Aureimonas sp. SA4125: one gene and its partner. The protein of the gene in region 1 interacts with the protein of each later gene in a pairwise test. Links are inferred from orthologs where the notes say so. Each region holds a gene or a part of one and is shown in the gene's direction. Other genes may lie near its edges. The genes, in order: Sa4125_RS21340 and Sa4125_RS11025.

What was found.
Region 2: the proteins of Sa4125_RS21340 (region 1) and Sa4125_RS11025 interact in binary tests that used the Escherichia coli proteins (3 or more experiments, as listed by UniProt). The link is inferred for Aureimonas sp. SA4125 from one-to-one orthologs.

Annotation. Positions count from the first base shown.
Region 1 is NZ_AP025032.1:4,510,693-4,519,284, reverse strand. What follows is about bases 3,514-6,372. They hold Sa4125_RS21340 (P-II family nitrogen regulator), read left to right. Parts: upstream 3,514-4,703; coding sequence 4,704-5,042; downstream 5,043-6,372. Other genes in these bases: Sa4125_RS21335 (ammonium transporter), read left to right, coding at 5,060-6,372; tesB (acyl-CoA thioesterase II), read left to right, coding at 3,592-4,467. Also shown: Sa4125_RS21360 (nitrite/sulfite reductase), read right to left, coding at 1-1,464; Sa4125_RS21355 (DUF2849 domain-containing protein), read right to left, coding at 1,492-1,860; Sa4125_RS21350 (ubiquinone biosynthesis hydroxylase), read right to left, coding at 2,121-3,362; more of Sa4125_RS21335, read left to right, coding at 6,373-6,442; Sa4125_RS21330 (GNAT family N-acetyltransferase), read right to left, coding at 6,605-6,883; Sa4125_RS21325 (DNA translocase FtsK), read left to right, coding at 7,115-8,592. UniProt on the Escherichia coli protein: Involved in the regulation of nitrogen metabolism. Regulates the activity of its targets by protein-protein interaction in response to the nitrogen status of the cell.
Region 2 is NZ_AP025032.1:2,372,921-2,381,438, reverse strand. The notes cover bases 1-2,785. They hold Sa4125_RS11025 (nitrogen regulation protein NR(II)), read left to right. Parts: upstream 1-717; coding sequence 718-1,854; downstream 1,855-2,785. Other genes in these bases: ntrC (nitrogen regulation protein NR(I)), read left to right, coding at 1,868-2,785; dusB (tRNA dihydrouridine synthase DusB), read left to right, coding at 1-716. Outside these bases: more of ntrC, read left to right, coding at 2,786-3,316; Sa4125_RS11015 (PAS domain-containing sensor histidine kinase), read left to right, coding at 3,398-5,641; Sa4125_RS11010 (sigma-54 dependent transcriptional regulator), read left to right, coding at 5,641-7,005; RNA chaperone Hfq, read left to right, coding at 7,202-7,447; GTPase HflX, read left to right, coding at 7,532-8,518.

The DNA of each region.
Region 1 (8,592 bases):
GACGGTGATCTGGTAGTTCTCCTTGCCCGACTTCTCGAGGCCCAGAATGCCGATATGGCCGACATGGTGGTGGCCGCAGGCGTTGATGCAGCCGGAGATCTTGATCTGCAGCGGGCCGATGGCGCTCTGCCGTTCCTCGTCGCGAAACGTCTCGGCGATCTCCTGGGCGACGCCGATCGAGCGGGCGGTCGCCAGCGCGCAGTAGTCGAGACCGGGGCAGGCGATGATGTCGGTGACGAGCCCGGCATTGGCGGTGGCGAGCCCCGCGGCCTTCAGCGCGTGGTAGACCTCGGGCAGATCATCCAAACGGACGCTGGGCAAGACGAGGTTCTGCGCATGCGTGATGCGCAGCTCGTCGAAGGACCAGCGCTCGGCGATGTCGGCGAAGGCGCGCATCTGGTCGGCGCTCATGTCGCCGGGAACGCCGCCGACGGGCTTCAGCGATACGGTGAGCGCGATATAGCCGGGCTGGCGATGGGCAAAGCCGTTCTGCGAAACGAAGCGGTCGAGGCCGGGATCGATCTGCCGGGCGGCGGCCAAAAGGGCGGAGTGCCCCGGGAGGTCTTCAAACTCGGGATTGGCAAAATAGGAAGCGATGCGCTCGACTTCCTCTTCGGGCGCATTGATCGTCGGTCCGTTCAACTGCGCGTATTCGGCCTCGACGCGGCGGATGAACTCCTCCGGGCCGGTCTCGTGCACGAGGATCTTCACCCGCGCCTTGAACTTGTTGTCGCGGCGGCCCTCGGAATTGTAGACGCGCATCACCGCCTCGAGAAAAGCCAGGATCTCGGCCTTCGGCAGGAAGTCGCGAATCACCTTGCCGATCATCGGGGTGCGGCCGAGCCCACCGCCGACGATGACCTCGTAGCCGATTTCCTGCGTCTCCGGATGCCGGCGGACGCGCAGGCCGATATCGTGGACGAGGATGGCGGCACGGTCGTGCTCGGCGCCGGTGACGGCGATCTTGAACTTCCTCGGCAGCCAGGCGAATTCGGGATGCAGGCTCGACCACTGCCGGATCAGCTCGGCGGTCGGACGCGGATCCTCGACCTCGTCCTTGGCGATGCCGGCGAACTGGTCGGCGGTGACATTGCGGATGCAGTTGCCCGAGGTCTGGATGCAGTGCATCTCGACATCGGCAAGGAGGCCGAGGATCTCCGGCACGTCCGAGAGCTTCGGCCAGTTGAACTGGAGGTTCTGGCGGGTGGTGAAGTGGGCGTAGCCCTTGTCGAACTTTTCCGCGATCAGCGCCAGCTGGCGCAACTGCTTCGAGCGCAGCGTGCCGTAGGGCACGGCGACGCGCAGCATGTAGGCGTGCAGTTGCAGATAGAGGCCATTCTTCAGCCGCAGCGGCCGGAACTCGTCTTCCGACAGCGAGCCGTCCAGCCGGCGTTCGACCTGGCTGGTGAACTGGGCGACCCGGTCGCGCACGAAGCGCTCGTCGAATTCGTCGTAGCGATACATCGCGGCATCCTTTCGGCTTGATGGCGCTCAGGCTTCGTAGCGGTTGTCGAACTCGGCCTGCTTGCCGTAGTCGGGATGGATGCTCGGGCCCTTCTGGCGGATCAGCTCGCGGAAATGGCGCGCCACCGGCAGGCCGCTGGCCGCGATCGTCACCGGCACGAGATAGGGATCGACGACGAGATTGGCCTTCACGTCCGAAGCAGCGCGCGCTTCCATGGCGGCGGCGGTCTCGGGGTCGGCGCCGACCGAAGCCTTGGAGGGATCGCGCGTCCAGCCGTCGGCCGCCAGGAAGACGACGTCGCCGGCGAGCAGATTGTTGGCGCTGAGCACGACGGGAAGCTGCGGTCCCTTGCTCTTCGGCGAGGCCTTCGGTCCCGCCTTCGCTTCATTCGCCATTACCGGATCCTTCCCGCTGCCGTCGATGCCGCTGCATAGGCCTTTTCGCCCGGCGCGAAAACGCCGAGTTTGAGATTGTTCTAAATAGAGCGCTTTTCGCCGGCACGCGGCGGCGGGAATTCTCTATCTCGGGCGGTAAGGGGAAGAATTTGCCACGGTGGACGGCCGGCGCGCGACGGCGGACGTCGGGGCGGATCCGGCCGCGCTGCCGGTCCCGCGCTGCCACCGCGGCAAAGGCGGCAGACCGACCGGGAACCGCGTCAGATCGGCTCGCCCTGCAGCAGCCGCGGCGACGGTCCGCGGGTGAGGCCGGCGGCCTGGCCGATGAAGAAATCCTTCAGGGGCGGAGCGCGGTCGACCAGCGACAGGCCGAAGGAGCGGGCCGCGCGCAGAAGCGGGTTGTCGTTGGAGAACAGGCGATTCAGCACGTCGGTTGTGACGCCCATCTGCACCGTGTCGAAGCGACGCCAGCGCTGATAGGTCTCGAGCACGTCGAGCGCGCCGATATCGAGCCCGAGGCGCGCCGCGTCGACGACGACTTCCGCGAGCGCGGCAGCGTCCTTGAAGCCGAGATTGAGACCCTGGCCGGCGATCGGGTGAATGCCGTGCGCGGCGTCGCCGGCGAGCGCGATACGCGGCTTGACGAAGGCGCGGGCGATGGTGAGGCCGAGCGGGAAGGCGCGCTTGCCGCCCTCGACGGAGAGGCGGCCGAGCTTGTGGCCGAAACGCTGTTCGAGTTCGAGCTCGAACATCATGTCGTCGCCGGCGACGAGGCGGTCGGCCTCGCGCGTCGGCTCGGTCCAGACGAGCGAGGAACGGTTGCCCTTCAGGGGCAGGATGGCGAAGGGGCCGGAGGGCAGGAAATGCTCTTCCGCCCGGCCGCCATGCGGGCGCTCGTGCGCCACGGTGCAGACGATGCCGGACTGGCCGTAGTCCTTATGGATGGTGGCAATGCCGGCCATGGCCCGGATCGCCGACTTCACGCCGTCGCAGGCCACGAGCAGCTTTGCCTCGATGCCGGTGCCACCCGCCAGACGCACGGTGATCGAGGCCGGGCCTTCCTCGATGCCGGTGACGGTCGAGGCGGCGCGGATCTCGACGCCGAGCGCGGCGGCGCGGGCCCGCAGCGCCCCGTTGAGGGCGACGTTCGGCACCATGTGGGCGAAGGGTTCGCCCGGCTGGGCCTCGCCGCCGAAGGTGAGGAAGACCGGCCGCACGACGTCCGCGGTCTTGGAATCGGTGACGATCATCTCGGTGATCGGCTGCGCCTCGGGCAGAAGGTCCGCCCAGAGTCCGAGCTGCGTCAGCATGCGGATCGCGGCGGCGGCGATCGCCGAGGCGCGGCCGTCCCTCTTCCAGGCGCCTTCGGGCGCGGCATCGACGAGGACGATCTTGAGGCTCGGCGCGGCATCGGCAATGGCGACGGCCGTTGCAAGCCCGACATAGCCGGCACCGGCGACGACGATGTCGGCCCGTTTGGGTATCTGGAACTCCGCGGGCATCCGGGCGGGGAAGGTCGTGTCGACATCGGACATGCAAGCTCTCCTCGGCCATTGCGCGGCCCGTGCCCTTTCCAAGGCGTCGTCTGATCTAGGGACATAAGGCGGCGGCGACAACCGGAGAACGTTCGAACCGGCGACCCTCGAGGCGCGCCGGACACATTGACGCCCCCTCGGCAAGCTGGTGCATAGCCGAAGGACCGCGATCGGCGGCAAAGAGAAGGGAACGACCATGGACGAGGGCGTCGCGAAGCTTTTGAAGATCCTCGATCTCGAGCGGATCGAAGAGAATCTCTTTCGTGGCGTTTCGCCCGATCAGAGCTGGCAGCGTGTGTTCGGCGGGCAGGTGATCGCCCAGGCGCTGGTCGCCGCCCAGCGCACCGTCGATCCCGAACGCATGGTGCATTCGCTGCACGGCTATTTCCTCAGGCCGGGCGATCCGAAGGTGCCGATCGTCTACGATGTCGACCGCATCCGCGACGGCGGCTCCTTCACCACGCGGCGCGTCGTCGCAATCCAGCACGGCGCGGCGATCTTCTCGCTCTCGGCGTCGTTCCAGCGACACGAGGAGGGGCTGGCGCACCAGGCGCCGATGCCGGACGTGCCGCATCCGGACACTCTGCCGCACGGGGCGGCACTCTCCGCCCTGCTGCTCGACAAGGCGCCGGAGCCGGTGCAGCGCTACTGGCGCCGCCCCCGGCCGATCGAGTTCCGGCCGGTGTCCTTCGATCACTATCTGACCAACGACAAGCTCGACCCGGTGCAGCAGATCTGGGTCCGTGCCTTGTCCGACATCGGCGACGATCCGGCCCTGAATGCCGCCGTCCTGGCCTATCTCTCCGACATGACGCTGCTCGATACCGCCCTCTTCGCCCATGGCCGCTCGGTCTTCGACGCCGGCATCCAGGCCGCGAGCCTCGATCATTCCATGTGGTTCCATCGACCTGCCAAGGTCTCGGACTGGCTGCTCTACGCCCAGGACAGCCCGAGTTCCTCCGGCGGCCGCGGGTTGACGCGCGGTTCGCTGTTTTCGCTGAGCGGAAACCTTGTCGCCTCCGTGGCTCAGGAAGGGCTGATCCGTCCAAGGAAGATTATGCCGGAAAATTAGTCACATGCCTCGTGATGCGGCATTTGATCGGAGATTGTGCGCCCCGAGCTGACGCATGATCGGGCGATTGTGCGTCGCGGCATCGAAAATGCGGCGAAATCGCGACAAGCGGCTCACTTGGCACGCGGCTTGGATAGTGAGGAGCAGTCACCTTCTCGGGCATGCAGTCCGGAGGGCAGATGGCTCGGCACAGCGGCGCCCGATCGCCCGGCCGCCGCTCAAGATTCGAGGTGCACATGAAAATCGTGATGGCCATCATCAAGCCGTTCAAGCTCGACGAGGTGCGTGAAGCCCTGACCGCCGTCGGGATCCAGGGGCTCACCGTGACGGAAGTGAAGGGCTACGGCCGCCAGAAGGGTCATACCGAGATCTATCGCGGCACCGAATATGCCGTGAGCTTCCTGCCCAAGCTGAAGGTCGAGGTCGCCGTGGCGACCGACATGGTCGACCGCGCCGTCGAGGCGATCACGGTCGCCGCCAAGACCGGCCAGATCGGCGACGGAAAGATCTTCGTCTTCGGCATCGATTCCGCCGTGCGCATCCGCACCGGCGAAGTCGACGCGAACGCGCTCTGAGAAAGGACCGAATTCACATGCGATTTGCCAAAACCCTCCTCTCGACCGCGGTTCTCGCCGGCCTCGCCGCAACCGCGGCCTTCGCCCAGGACGCCGCCGCCCCGGCGGTCGATGCGGCTGCCGCTGTGGCGCCGGCAGCTCCTGCCGTTCCCAATCCCGGGAACACGACCTGGATGCTGATCTCCTCGATCCTCGTCCTGTTCATGACGGTGCCGGGCCTTGCCTTGTTCTACGGCGGTCTCGTGCGCGCCAAGAACATGCTGTCGGTGCTGATGCAGGTCACCATGATCACCGCCGTGATGATGATCGTCTGGGTCGTCTACGGATATTCCATGGCCTTCGGCGGATCCACCAGCCCGTATTGGGGCGGCCTCGGCAAGCTGTTCCTCGCCGGTGTCACGACGGATTCGGTCTCGGCGACGTTCTCCTCCGAGGTCATTCCGGAATATGTCTTCATCTGCTTCCAGATGACGTTCGCCGCCATCACGCCGGCGCTCATCATCGGTGCGTTTGCCGAACGGGTGAAGTTCTCCGCGGTGATCCTGTTCTCGATCCTCTGGGCGACCTTCATCTACTTCCCGGTCGCGCACATGGTGTGGGATGCCGCAGGGCTCATCTTCACCGGCGCCCATGCCGGCGGTATCGCCGCGCTCGACTTTGCCGGTGGCACGGTCGTGCATATCAATGCCGGCATCGCCGGACTTGTCGGCTGCATCATGATCGGCAAGCGCACCGGCCTCGGCCGCGACATGATGGCGCCGCACTCGATGACGCTGACCATGGTCGGCGCCTCCATTCTCTGGGTTGGCTGGTTCGGCTTCAATGCCGGTTCCAACCTCGAGGCCAATGGCGGCACCGCGCTTGCCATGATCAACACGTTCACGGCAACCGCCGGCGCGATCGTCGCCTGGGCCATCGCGGAAAGCTTTGGTCGGGGCAAGGCCTCGATGCTGGGCGCTGCGTCCGGCATGGTCGCCGGACTGGTCGCGGTGACGCCCGCCGCCGGCCTGATCGGGCCGGTCGCGGCGATCTTCCTCGGTGCGATCGCCTCTGTCGTCTGCTACTTCTTCGTCGCCGTCATCAAGCCGAAGTTCGGCTATGACGATGCGCTCGACGTCTTCGGCATCCACGGCATCGGCGGCATCATCGGCGCCATCGGCACCGGCTTCCTGGCGAGCTCCTCGCTCGGCGGCGTCGGCTATGTCGACGGCGTCACCATGGGCGGCCAGGTCTACTCGCAGATCATTGCCGTGCTCATCACCCTCGTGTGGAGCGGCATCGGTTCGCTCATTCTCTACAAGATCGTCGATCTCGTGATCGGTCTGCGCCCGACTGTCGAAGCCGAGCGCGAGGGTCTCGACATCACCTATCACGGCGAGGCGGCCTATCACGCCTCCTGAACCGGCAAGGGGGCGATGGCGCCCCCTTCACCTCGGCAAAAAGGGCGGGCCGCAAGGCTCGCCCTTTTTCATGTCTGCCGGCCGCAAGTCTGCCGGCCGCAAGTCTGTCGCGCGCAAGTCTGTCGGCCGGATGCCGTGACCGGCGATGCCGGCGGGCGGGCGCTACTTCGCCAGCAGGCTCTGCCAGTCGGCGTGGCGAGCGAATTTGCGCTGGGCGAAGGGGCAGCGCGGGTCGACCTGCAATCCCATGCGCCGGGCATAGTCGACCGCCGCCGCCACGAGCGTCTCGCCCGTGCCCTCGCCGCGCCGGGTTTCCGGCACGAAGGTGTGGTCGATGACGATCGTCCGAGGACGCGGATGGAGATAGATCAGTTCGGCGCCGGGAACGTCGCTGACGAGGAAGCGTCCGCCGGTTTCCGTGGCTTCGTGTCGGATATGCATGTCTGCCGTCCTCCCCGAGTTCGTTTCGGCTAGAATTAACCCATCGCTCGACCGGGACAAGTGGTCGCATGCCGGATCGAGCGTGCCGGTGCCGCGGCGGCGCGGCGGTGGCGGCGTGTCAACCCGAGCTTAGGGTTAAAGAGGCTTTAACCAGAACGACTTACTCTGTCCACCAGCAGGCTTCGGTGATTCACCGGGGTCGACCGATGCAGTGGAATGGGCGAATTGATGATGGCGTCTACGACAACGGGACCACGGACAGCGGCGCGGACCGACGGGGCGCATCGTCCCGAACCGACCGGCTTCCTGCGCCGCCAGGGCGAGATCGCCGTCGGTTTCGGGCTGCTCGGGCTTGCAGCCTTCCTCGCGGTGTCGATGGCGACGTGGACGGTGACCGACCCGTCCTTCAGCCAGTCCAACCACAACGAGGTCGCCAATCTCGCTGGCCCGGCCGGCGCGGTGGTGGCCGACATCGTCATGCAGGTGTTCGGCCTCGGCGCCGTGCTTCTGGCGGTCCTGCCCGTCATCTGGGGCATCATCGTCGCCCTGGGCAAGCCGATCGACCGGATCTGGCGCCGTGCCTGGCTGGCGCTGGCCGGCGTGGTGCTGGCGTCTGCGGCGCTCGGCTGCCTGACGGCGCCGGCCGGCTGGCCGCTGCCGATCGGTCTCGGCGGCGTCGCCGGCGACCTGGTCCTCAAGTTTCCGGCGCTCGCCACCGGCGCCTATCCCGATGGCGTTCTCGCCATGGTCTTGGCGGCGATGATCGCGGTGCCGGCCGGCTGGCTCTTTCTAAACGGCGCGGCGCTCATCGATCGTCCCTCGGCCGATCCCATGGTGGCCGCCGACCGCCGCACGCAGATTGCGGCGCGCGCCGCCGCGACCGGTCAGGCCGCCCGGTCCGCCGCCGAGGAGGACGAGGACGAGGGTGAAGGCAAGCTCGCCCTTCTCTTCGGCGCCCTCGCGCACACCGCCTATTCGGCCAAGGCCGCCTTCGACCGGCGCCGTACCGATCTGCAGGCCAAGCGCAACGAGCCGGCGGAGTTCGCCGACCGCTTCGACACCTGGCACGACAATCCGCAGGAGGATACCGAGTTCACGCCGCCGCCGCCGCCCCGTGAGACCCATCCCCGCCAGATCCGCGTCACGGCGCCCGCGCAGAGCGGCGGCTACATCGATCCGCTCGATGACGAGGAGAACGGCGAACCCCGCAGCGACAAGCCAGAGCCTTTCCAGTTCGATACGCCGGTTGCCGCGCCGCGCGCGACGGCTGTCGACGACGATGCCTTCGAGGTGGAGGACGAAGACGACGCTTACCGCGCCGAGGGCCTGGAAGACGATCAGAACGTCGACGGCCTCGACCTCGACGACGCCATTGTCGGGCCGGCCGAGCCCGTCACGGACCGCCCCCCGGTCGAGGAGACCTCGGGCTGGCGGGGCCTTGCCGCCAATATCGTCGCGTTCCCCGGCAAGCGGCGCGGGAAGAGCGAGGCAGTGGCGCCTGCGGCTCGGGAGGCCGTCCGTGCCGAGCCGGCACCCCTTCCGGCCCGCACCTCGGCGCTTGCCGCCGCACCGGTGCGTGTCGCGCCCGCTGCCACCATTCCGGCGCGCGGCCGCACGCAGCGCGGCGGCGAGGCGATGCTCGCCCGCAACGCCGTGCCGCTCCCCTTCGAATTGCCGCCGATCGACCTGCTCGCGCCGCCGCGGCCGCG
Region 2 (8,518 bases), 2.1 Mb from region 1 along the record:
AGAAAGTGGTCGGCGGCCAGTCCGGATCGGCGCTGATGCGCGAGCCGGATCTGGCACTGCGGCTGGTCGACGCGACGGTGGCCGGCGCGGGTGCCGTCCCCGTGACGCTGAAGATGCGGCTCGGCTGGGACCACCAGACGATCAACTCGCCGGAAATCGCCGCGCGCGCCGAGGCCGCCGGTGTCCGGATGATCACGGTACATGGGCGAACCCGCCAGCAGCTCTACACGGGCTCGGCCGACTGGCGGGCCATCGCCGCCGTCAAGGCGGCCGTGACGGTGCCGGTGGTGGCCAATGGCGATCTCGTCGCGAGCGGCCAGCGGTCGGCCATGCTGGCGGCGAGCGGCGCCGACGCGGTGATGATCGGGCGCGGCACCTATGGCAGGCCGTGGTTTCCCGGGCTTCTTGCCGGCGCCATCACCCTCGATGATCTCGACGCCCTGTCCTTTGCCGACTTCGTGATCGACCACTACGAGGACATGCTCCTCCACTATGGCAGCGATACGGGGCTGCGCCATTCGCGCAAGCATCTCGGTTGGTATCTCGATGGCTTTGCGGCGGCGAGCGGCGCGGAGATCACCGCGGACCGCGCCGCCATCCTCGTCGCGCGCTCGTCGGCGGTCGCGATCGAGCGGCTGCGCCATGTGTTCGGCGATACCAGCATCGCCGAGATCGAGCGCGGGACCGATGCGACAAGGAGGCGAGAGGCTGCCTGACATGAAAACTCCTGCCCTGCCGGAGCTGCAGCTCCGGATCCTCAACGCGCTGCCGCATCCGGTGATCGTCATCGACGCCGAGGGTTTTTTCGTGTTTGCCAATTCGGACGCGGAGCAGTTCTTCTCCGCCGGCGCCTCGCATCTCGTGAAGCGCCAGCTCTCCGACTTCATCCCCGCCGACAGTCCGCTCTTCGGCCTGATCGAGCAGGTGCGCGCCGATCGCTCACGCATCAGCGAATACCGCGTCGACGTGTCCTCGCCGCGGATCGGCGGGGAAAGGCTCGTCGATCTCTACGTCTCGGGCCTAGTCGATGCGCCTGATCATGTCGTGATCATGATTCAGCTCCGTTCCATCGCCGACAAGATGGACCGGCAGCTGACGCACCGGTCGGCCGCCCGTACGGTCACCGGCCTTGCCGCGATGCTGGCGCACGAGATCCGTAATCCGCTCTCCGGCATCAAGGGGGCAGCGCAGCTCCTCGAGACCGCCGTTAGCGACGAGGACAGGGTGCTCACGCGCCTCATCCAGGAAGAGAGCGATCGGATCGTCAAGCTGGTCGACCGCATGGAAGTCTTCTCCGACCAGCGGCCGATCGAGCGCTCCGCGGTGAACATCCATTCGGTCCTCGACCATGTGAAGACGCTGGCCCGCAGCGGCTTCGCCCGGGGAACGAAGTTCGTGGAAAACTACGACCCGTCACTGCCCTCCGTCTTCGCCAATCGCGACCAGCTCGTCCAGGTGTTCCTCAACCTCGTGAAGAACGCCAACGAGGCGATTGCCGGACATGAGGGAGGCGAAATCCGCCTGTCCACGGCCTTCCGTCCGGGCGTCCGTCTGTCGGTGCCCGGGACCAAGCGCCGCGTCACCCTGCCGCTCGAGTTTCTCGTCGAGGACAATGGCCCGGGTGTTCCCGAGGATATCCGGGAAAACATCTTCGATCCCTTCGTTACCACCAAGCCCAGCGGCTCGGGCCTCGGGCTGGCCCTCGTCGCGAAAATCATCGGCGACCACGGCGGCGTCATCGAATGCGAGTCGCAGCCGGGGCATACGACCTTCCGGGTTCTCATGCCCATGTGGCGGGAGGCCATGGACCCGGCCGGCCCCGTCGAAGCAGACGTCGCAGCCGGCGACCATTGAAGGACATGATCTGATGGCTCCCGCTCAGATACTCGTTGCCGACGACGACGCCGCGATCCGCACGGTCATTTCCCAGGCCTTGATGCGCGCCGGCTACGAAGTGCGCGTCACCGCCAACATCGCGACGCTCTGGCGCTGGATCTCGGCCGGCGAGGGCGACCTCGTCATCACCGACGTGTTGATGCCGGACGGCAATGCCTTCGACGTGCTGCCGAAGATCAAGAACAGCCGGCCCGACCTGCCGGTGGTGGTGATGTCGGCGCAGAATACCTTCATGACGGCCATCAAGGCGTCGGAAAAAGGGGCCTACGACTATATTCCCAAGCCCTTCGATCTGACCGAGCTGGTCTCGATCGTCCGCCGCGCGCTGGCCGAGCCGAAGCCCCAGCCGAGTGCCGGTCCCGGCGAGGATCCAGCCGACAACATGCCGCTGGTTGGCCGGTCGCCGGCGATGCAGGACATCTACCGCGCTTTGGCGCGGATGATGCAGACCGATCTTACGGTGACCATCACCGGCGAATCCGGCACGGGCAAGGAACTCGTCGCGCGCGCGCTCCACGATTACGGGCGCCGTCGCAAGGGCCCGTTCGTCGCGATCAACATGGCGGCCATCCCGCGCGACCTCATCGAGTCCGAGCTGTTCGGCCACGAAAAGGGTGCCTTCACCGGCGCCCAGAGCCGGTCGAGCGGCCGCTTCGAGCAGGCCGAAGGCGGCACGCTCTTTCTCGACGAGATCGGCGACATGCCGATGGAGGCGCAGACCCGGCTGCTGCGGGTGTTGCAGCAGGGCGAATACACGGTCGTCGGCGGACGCACCCCGATCGCCACCGACGTGCGCATCGTTTCGGCGACGAACAAGGATCTGCGCCAGCTGATCAGCCGCGGCCTGTTTCGCGAGGATCTTTTCTATCGGCTGAACGTGGTGCCGCTTCGGCTGCCGCCGCTGCGCGAACGAATCGAGGATCTGCCCGATCTTGCCCGCCACTTCTTCACCGAAGTGCAGAAGGAGGGGCTGCCGCGCAAGACGCTGAGCCAGGGCGCACTCGACGTCATGCGGCGCTACACTTGGCCAGGCAATGTGCGCGAACTGGAAAACCTGATCCGGCGCCTGTCGGCCCTTTATCCGCAGGACGAGATTTCCGGCGAGCTCATCGAGCACGAGCTGTCGAACGAATATGCCCGTGCCCTCGACAGCGAGACCGACGGCAGCCGGCCGGTTGATCTCAGTGCTTCGGTGGAGCGGTACCTGTCCGACTATTTCGCGTCCTTCGGTGACCAGCTCCCACCCCCGGGACTGCATGGCCGGATCCTGCGGGAAGTCGAGTACCCGCTGATCGCGGCCGCGCTGGCGGCGACCCGCGGCAATCAGGTCAAGGCTGCCGATCTCCTCGGCGTGAACCGGAACACGCTGCGCAAGAAGATTCGGGATCTCGACGTCTCCGTGGTCCGGTCGCTTCGATAGCTCAACTTTTCTTGCGTCCGTTGCATTTCGAACACATTACGTTGCAATCTCGCAACTGACGCAAATGTTCGAAGCGACTCGATGACAGCAGAGCCCGCAGAATCCGACCACGACGCCGCCGTTCTTCCGGAACGGCGGCGGTTCATGCTGGTGCCCGGAGTGATCGCCGTCGCCAGCGCGCTGGTGACGGGGGCGATCTCCTTCGTTGTCCTCATGGGGCTGACGCCGATCGAGCCGACGGAAACGGTCGTGCGCATCGCCTCGGTGGTCAACGGCGCTTTCGTTCTGGGTCTTTGCGCGCTGATCTGGCGCGAGGTCCTGCGGATGGCGCGGGCCCGCCACCAGGGCAAGGCGGCTTCGCGCCTGCATGTGCGGATCGTCGTCCTGTTTGCCATCGTCGCGGCACTGCCGGCGCTGCTCGTGGCGGTCGTCGCAGGCATCACGCTCGACCTTGGCCTGGACCGATGGTTCGAGATCCGGACGCGGGCGATCGTGGAATCGTCCGTCAGCGTCGCCCGGGCCTATGTCAACGAGAACGCCCGCAATCTGCAGGGCACCACGTTGTCGATGGCCTACGATCTCGATGCCCAGCGCCGTCTCTACGACCTCGACCGAACCGGCTTCCAGGCACTGTTGACCGAGCAGGCGAGGGGGCGGTCGTTGATCGGGGCGCAGCTGCTGCGGGAGACCGGCGATCCGGTGATGCGGGCCGACGTGCCGGTGGAACGGCCCCTGCCGGCGCCGCCGGCGGACGCCATGGAGCAGGCCAAGCAGGGCAATCTCGTCTTCATCCCGCCGGGCGTCACCAATCTGGTCGGCGCCATCCTCAAGCTCCGGGCCCTCGGCGACAATATCTTTCTCTACACCGTGCGGGCCGTCGATCCCGAGGTCATCTCGGCGCTGCGGCTGATGGAGGATCGCTCGGCGGAATATTCGAGCCTCCAGAGCAACCGGATCGGGACCCAGATCGCGTTCGCGCTGCTCTATCTCGGCATTACGCTGATCGTTCTCCTGTCTGCGATCTGGACCGGCATCGGCGTCGCCGACCGTCTGGTGCGGCCGATCCGGCTCCTCATCTCTGCCGCCGACGAGGTCAGTGAAGGAAATCTCGCCATTTCCGTGCCGGTGCGCGCCTCGGACGGTGACGTCGGCTCGCTGTCCAACACCTTCAACAACATGATCCGCCAGCTGCGGACGCAGCGGGGCGAACTCGTGCACGCGAAGGACGTGATCGACGAGCGGCGGCGCTTCACAGAAGCCGTGCTCTCGGGCGTGACCGTCGGCGTCATGGGCGTCGGCAGCGATGGCACGATCTCGATGCTGAACCCTTCGGCCGAGCGCATTCTGGCGGTTTCCTCGGGCGAGGCGGTCGGGCGCAACCTGCGCGAGATCTTTCCGCTGATCGCCCAGATCCACCGCGCCGCCGCGGCCTCGCGCAAGGCGGAGTACCAGGAAGAGATCAAGCTGCGCACCCAGGAGCGCGAACGGGTTCTGGCCATTCGCGTGACCTCGGAGGAGACCCGCGAAGGCGCGCAGTCGAGCGTCGTCACCATCGACGACATCACCGACCTCGTCGACGCGCAGCGCTCGTCTGCCTGGGCCGATGTCGCCCGCCGCATCGCCCATGAGATCAAGAACCCGCTGACCCCGATCCAGCTCTCGGCTGAACGCATCAGGCGGCGCTATGGCAAGATGGTCGAGGGCGATCGCGAAGTGTTCGATCGCTGCGTCGACACGATCATCCGGCAGGTCTCCGACATCGGCCGCATGGTTGACGAATTCTCCAGCTTCGCGCGCATGCCAAAGCCGCGCATGGAAAACCGGGATCTTCGGGAAGCGCTGAAGGAAGCGGTTTTCATGCGCGAGATGGGCGATCACGGCATCGTTTTCTCGACCGACTTCGGTGCGGCGCCGCTCTTTGGGACATTCGACATCCGCCTTCTAAGCCAGGCCTTCGGCAACATCGTGAAAAACGCCGTCGAGTCCGTTGAGGCTTCCGAACTCGCGGAAGGCAGGATCGGCATTGCCGTCACGACGTCCGGTGGTTTTCACCGGATCGATTTCACCGACAACGGCCGCGGCTTTCCCCGCGAGGATCGCGAACGCCTTCTGGAGCCCTATATGACGACGCGCGAGAAGGGGACCGGCCTCGGCCTCGCCATCGTGCGCAAGATCATCGAGGAGCATGGCGGCACGATCCAACTCGGTGACGCCCCGGAACAAGAACAGGGCGCTCTGGTTCGTGTCGTTCTGCCGGCAACGCAGACGCCTGCGGACGACGCGAGCCCCTCACATTCCCCTGCAGTAGAAAGGACTGGTGACTGATGGCGTCAGACATCCTCATCGTCGATGACGAAGCCGACATCCGTGATCTCGTCGCCGGCATTCTGGAGGACGAAGGCCACGAGACGCGCATCGCCGGCAATTCCGACGCTGCGCTGCAGGCGATCGCCGACCGTGTGCCGCGTCTGGTCTTCCTCGACATCTGGCTCCAGGGCAGCCGGCTCGACGGGCTCGACCTTCTCGAGGCGATCAAGGCGCAGCATCCTGAGGTTCCCGTGGTCATGATCTCGGGCCACGGCAACATCGAGACGGCCGTCTCGGCGATCCGTCGCGGTGCCTACGACTATATCGAGAAGCCCTTCAAGGCCGACCGCCTGGTGCTGGTCGCGGAAAGGGCGCTCGAGACCTCCAAGTTGCGGCGCGAGGTCTCGGACCTCCGGCGCCGCTCGGTCGACTTCTCCGAGCTCCTCGGCAAGTCGCATCCGATGAACCAGCTGCGCACGACGATCGAGCGCGTGGCGCCGACCAACAGCCGCGTGATGATTCTCGGGCCCTCGGGCTCGGGCAAGGAAATGGTGGCCCGCGCCATCCATGCCGCCTCTGCCCGCGCCAACGGCCCCTTCGTCGCGTTGAACGCCGCAGCGATCACGCCGGATCGCATGGAGGTCGAGCTGTTCGGCACCGACGCGCCTGCTGGCGTCGAGCGCAAGGTCGGTGCCTTCGAGGAAGCGCACGGCGGCATCCTCTACCTCGACGAAGTCGGCGACATGCCGCGCGAGACGCAGAACAAGATCCTGCGCGTCCTGACCGAACAGACTTTCGAGCGTGTCGGCGGAACCAAGCGCGTCAAGGTCGACGTGCGCATCGTGTCCTCGACGGCGCAGAACCTGGAATCGATGATCAGCGAAGGAACGTTCCGGGAGGACCTCTATCACCGGCTCGCGGTCGTGCCGATCGCCGTGCCGCCCTTGTCAGAACGCCGCGCCGACATCCCGCTGCTGATCGAGGCTTTCATGAAGCAGATCGGCGAGCAGACCGGTATCAAGACGAAGGCGATCAGCCCTGAAGCCATGGCAGTGCTGCAGTCGAGCGATTGGCCGGGCAACATCCGCCAGCTGCGCAACAATGTCGAACGGCTGATGATCCTCTCGCGGGAGGGCGACGACGATGCGCCGATCTCGGCCGACATGCTGCCGCACGAGGTCGGCGACATGCTGCCGCGCACGCCGAGCCAGTCTGACGGCCGCATTCTGGCGCTTCCCCTGCGTGACGCCCGGGAGGTCTTCGAGAAGGAATATCTGATGGCGCAGATCAACCGCTTCGGCGGCAACATCTCGCGTACGGCCGAATTCGTCGGCATGGAACGCTCGGCGCTTCACCGCAAGCTGAAGTCCCTCGGCATCTGACGTTTTGGCGCGCCAGGGCCGCTGCAGCATGGGTTTGGATGGGGACGCGCAACGGGGTGCCGAGGTTGCGCCGCAGCAGCCAAAAGTGCTATCCGGGTGGCGATCGGCATGCGTCCTTAGACTGCCCATATCAGACCGAACCGCGCCCGCCCGGGCAACGTCCTGGGTTACGCCAACAAGAAAATAGGAATGTCTCATGGCCGATCGCTTGCAGAACCTGCAGGACGTCTTTCTGAACACCGTCAGAAAGCAGAAGATCTCCCTCACCATCTTTCTCGTGAACGGCGTCAAGCTCACAGGCGTGGTGACATCGTTCGACAATTTCTGCGTGCTGCTGCGCCGCGATGGCCACTCGCAGCTCGTCTACAAGCATGCCATCTCGACCATCATGCCATCACAGCCGGTGAACATGTTCGAGACCGAAGAGCCAGGACAAGTCTGATTGACCGAATTCGACGAGACGCGGCCGAAAGGTCCCATTGAGCACAAGGCCGTCGTGACGCGGGCAGGGGTGTTCGTGCCGCTCCTGAAGAAGGTGCAGTTGGCCGAGGACCGCGCCAGTGCGGGTACCGATGTCATCAGGCGCGCCGACGAGCAGCGGCTTGAGGAGATCTGCGGTCTGGCCGCGGCGATCGATCTCGAGATCGTGGCCCGCGGGATCATCTCCGTGGCAAAGGCCCGGCCGGCGACGCTGATCGGTGCAGGCAAGGTCGAGGAACTGAAGGGCGTCGTCGCCGCGGAGGAGATCGGGCTCGTCATCATCGACCATCCGCTGACGCCCGTGCAGCAGCGCAATCTGGAAAAGGAACTGGGCACCAAGGTGCTCGACCGGACCGGCCTGATCCTCGAGATCTTCGGGCGCCGCGCGCGCACGAAGGAGGGAAGGCTGCAGGTCGAGCTGGCGCACCTGAACTATCAGAAGGGCCGGCTTGTCCGGTCCTGGACGCATCTGGAACGCCAGCGCGGCGGCGCCGGCTTCCTGGGCGGCCCCGGCGAGACGCAGATCGAATCCGACCGGCGTCAGTTGCAGGAGCGCATCAAGCGCCTGGAGAAGGATCTCGAAGCCGTCCGCCGCACGCGCACGCTCCACCGTGCCAAACGCAAGAAGGCGCCGCATCCCGTCATCGCCCTTGTCGGCTATACCAATGCCGGAAAGTCGACGCTGTTCAACACCATCACCGGCGCGTCCGTCCTCGCGCAGGATCTGCTCTTTGCCACGCTCGACCCGACGCTTCGCCGCATCGCGCTGCCGCACGGCACCGAGGTGATCGTCTCCGATACCGTCGGCTTCATTTCCGACCTGCCGACGCATCTCGTCGCGGCCTTCCGGGCGACGCTGGAAGAAGTGGTCGAGGCCGAGCTGATCCTGCATGTGCGCGACATGAGCGATCCCGACGCCTCGGCGCAGGCGAGCGACGTCAACAAGATCCTGGCCGATCTCGACATCGACACCGCCGATGCCGGGCACCTCGTCGAGGTCTGGAACAAGGTCGACCTTCTCGACGAGGCGGCC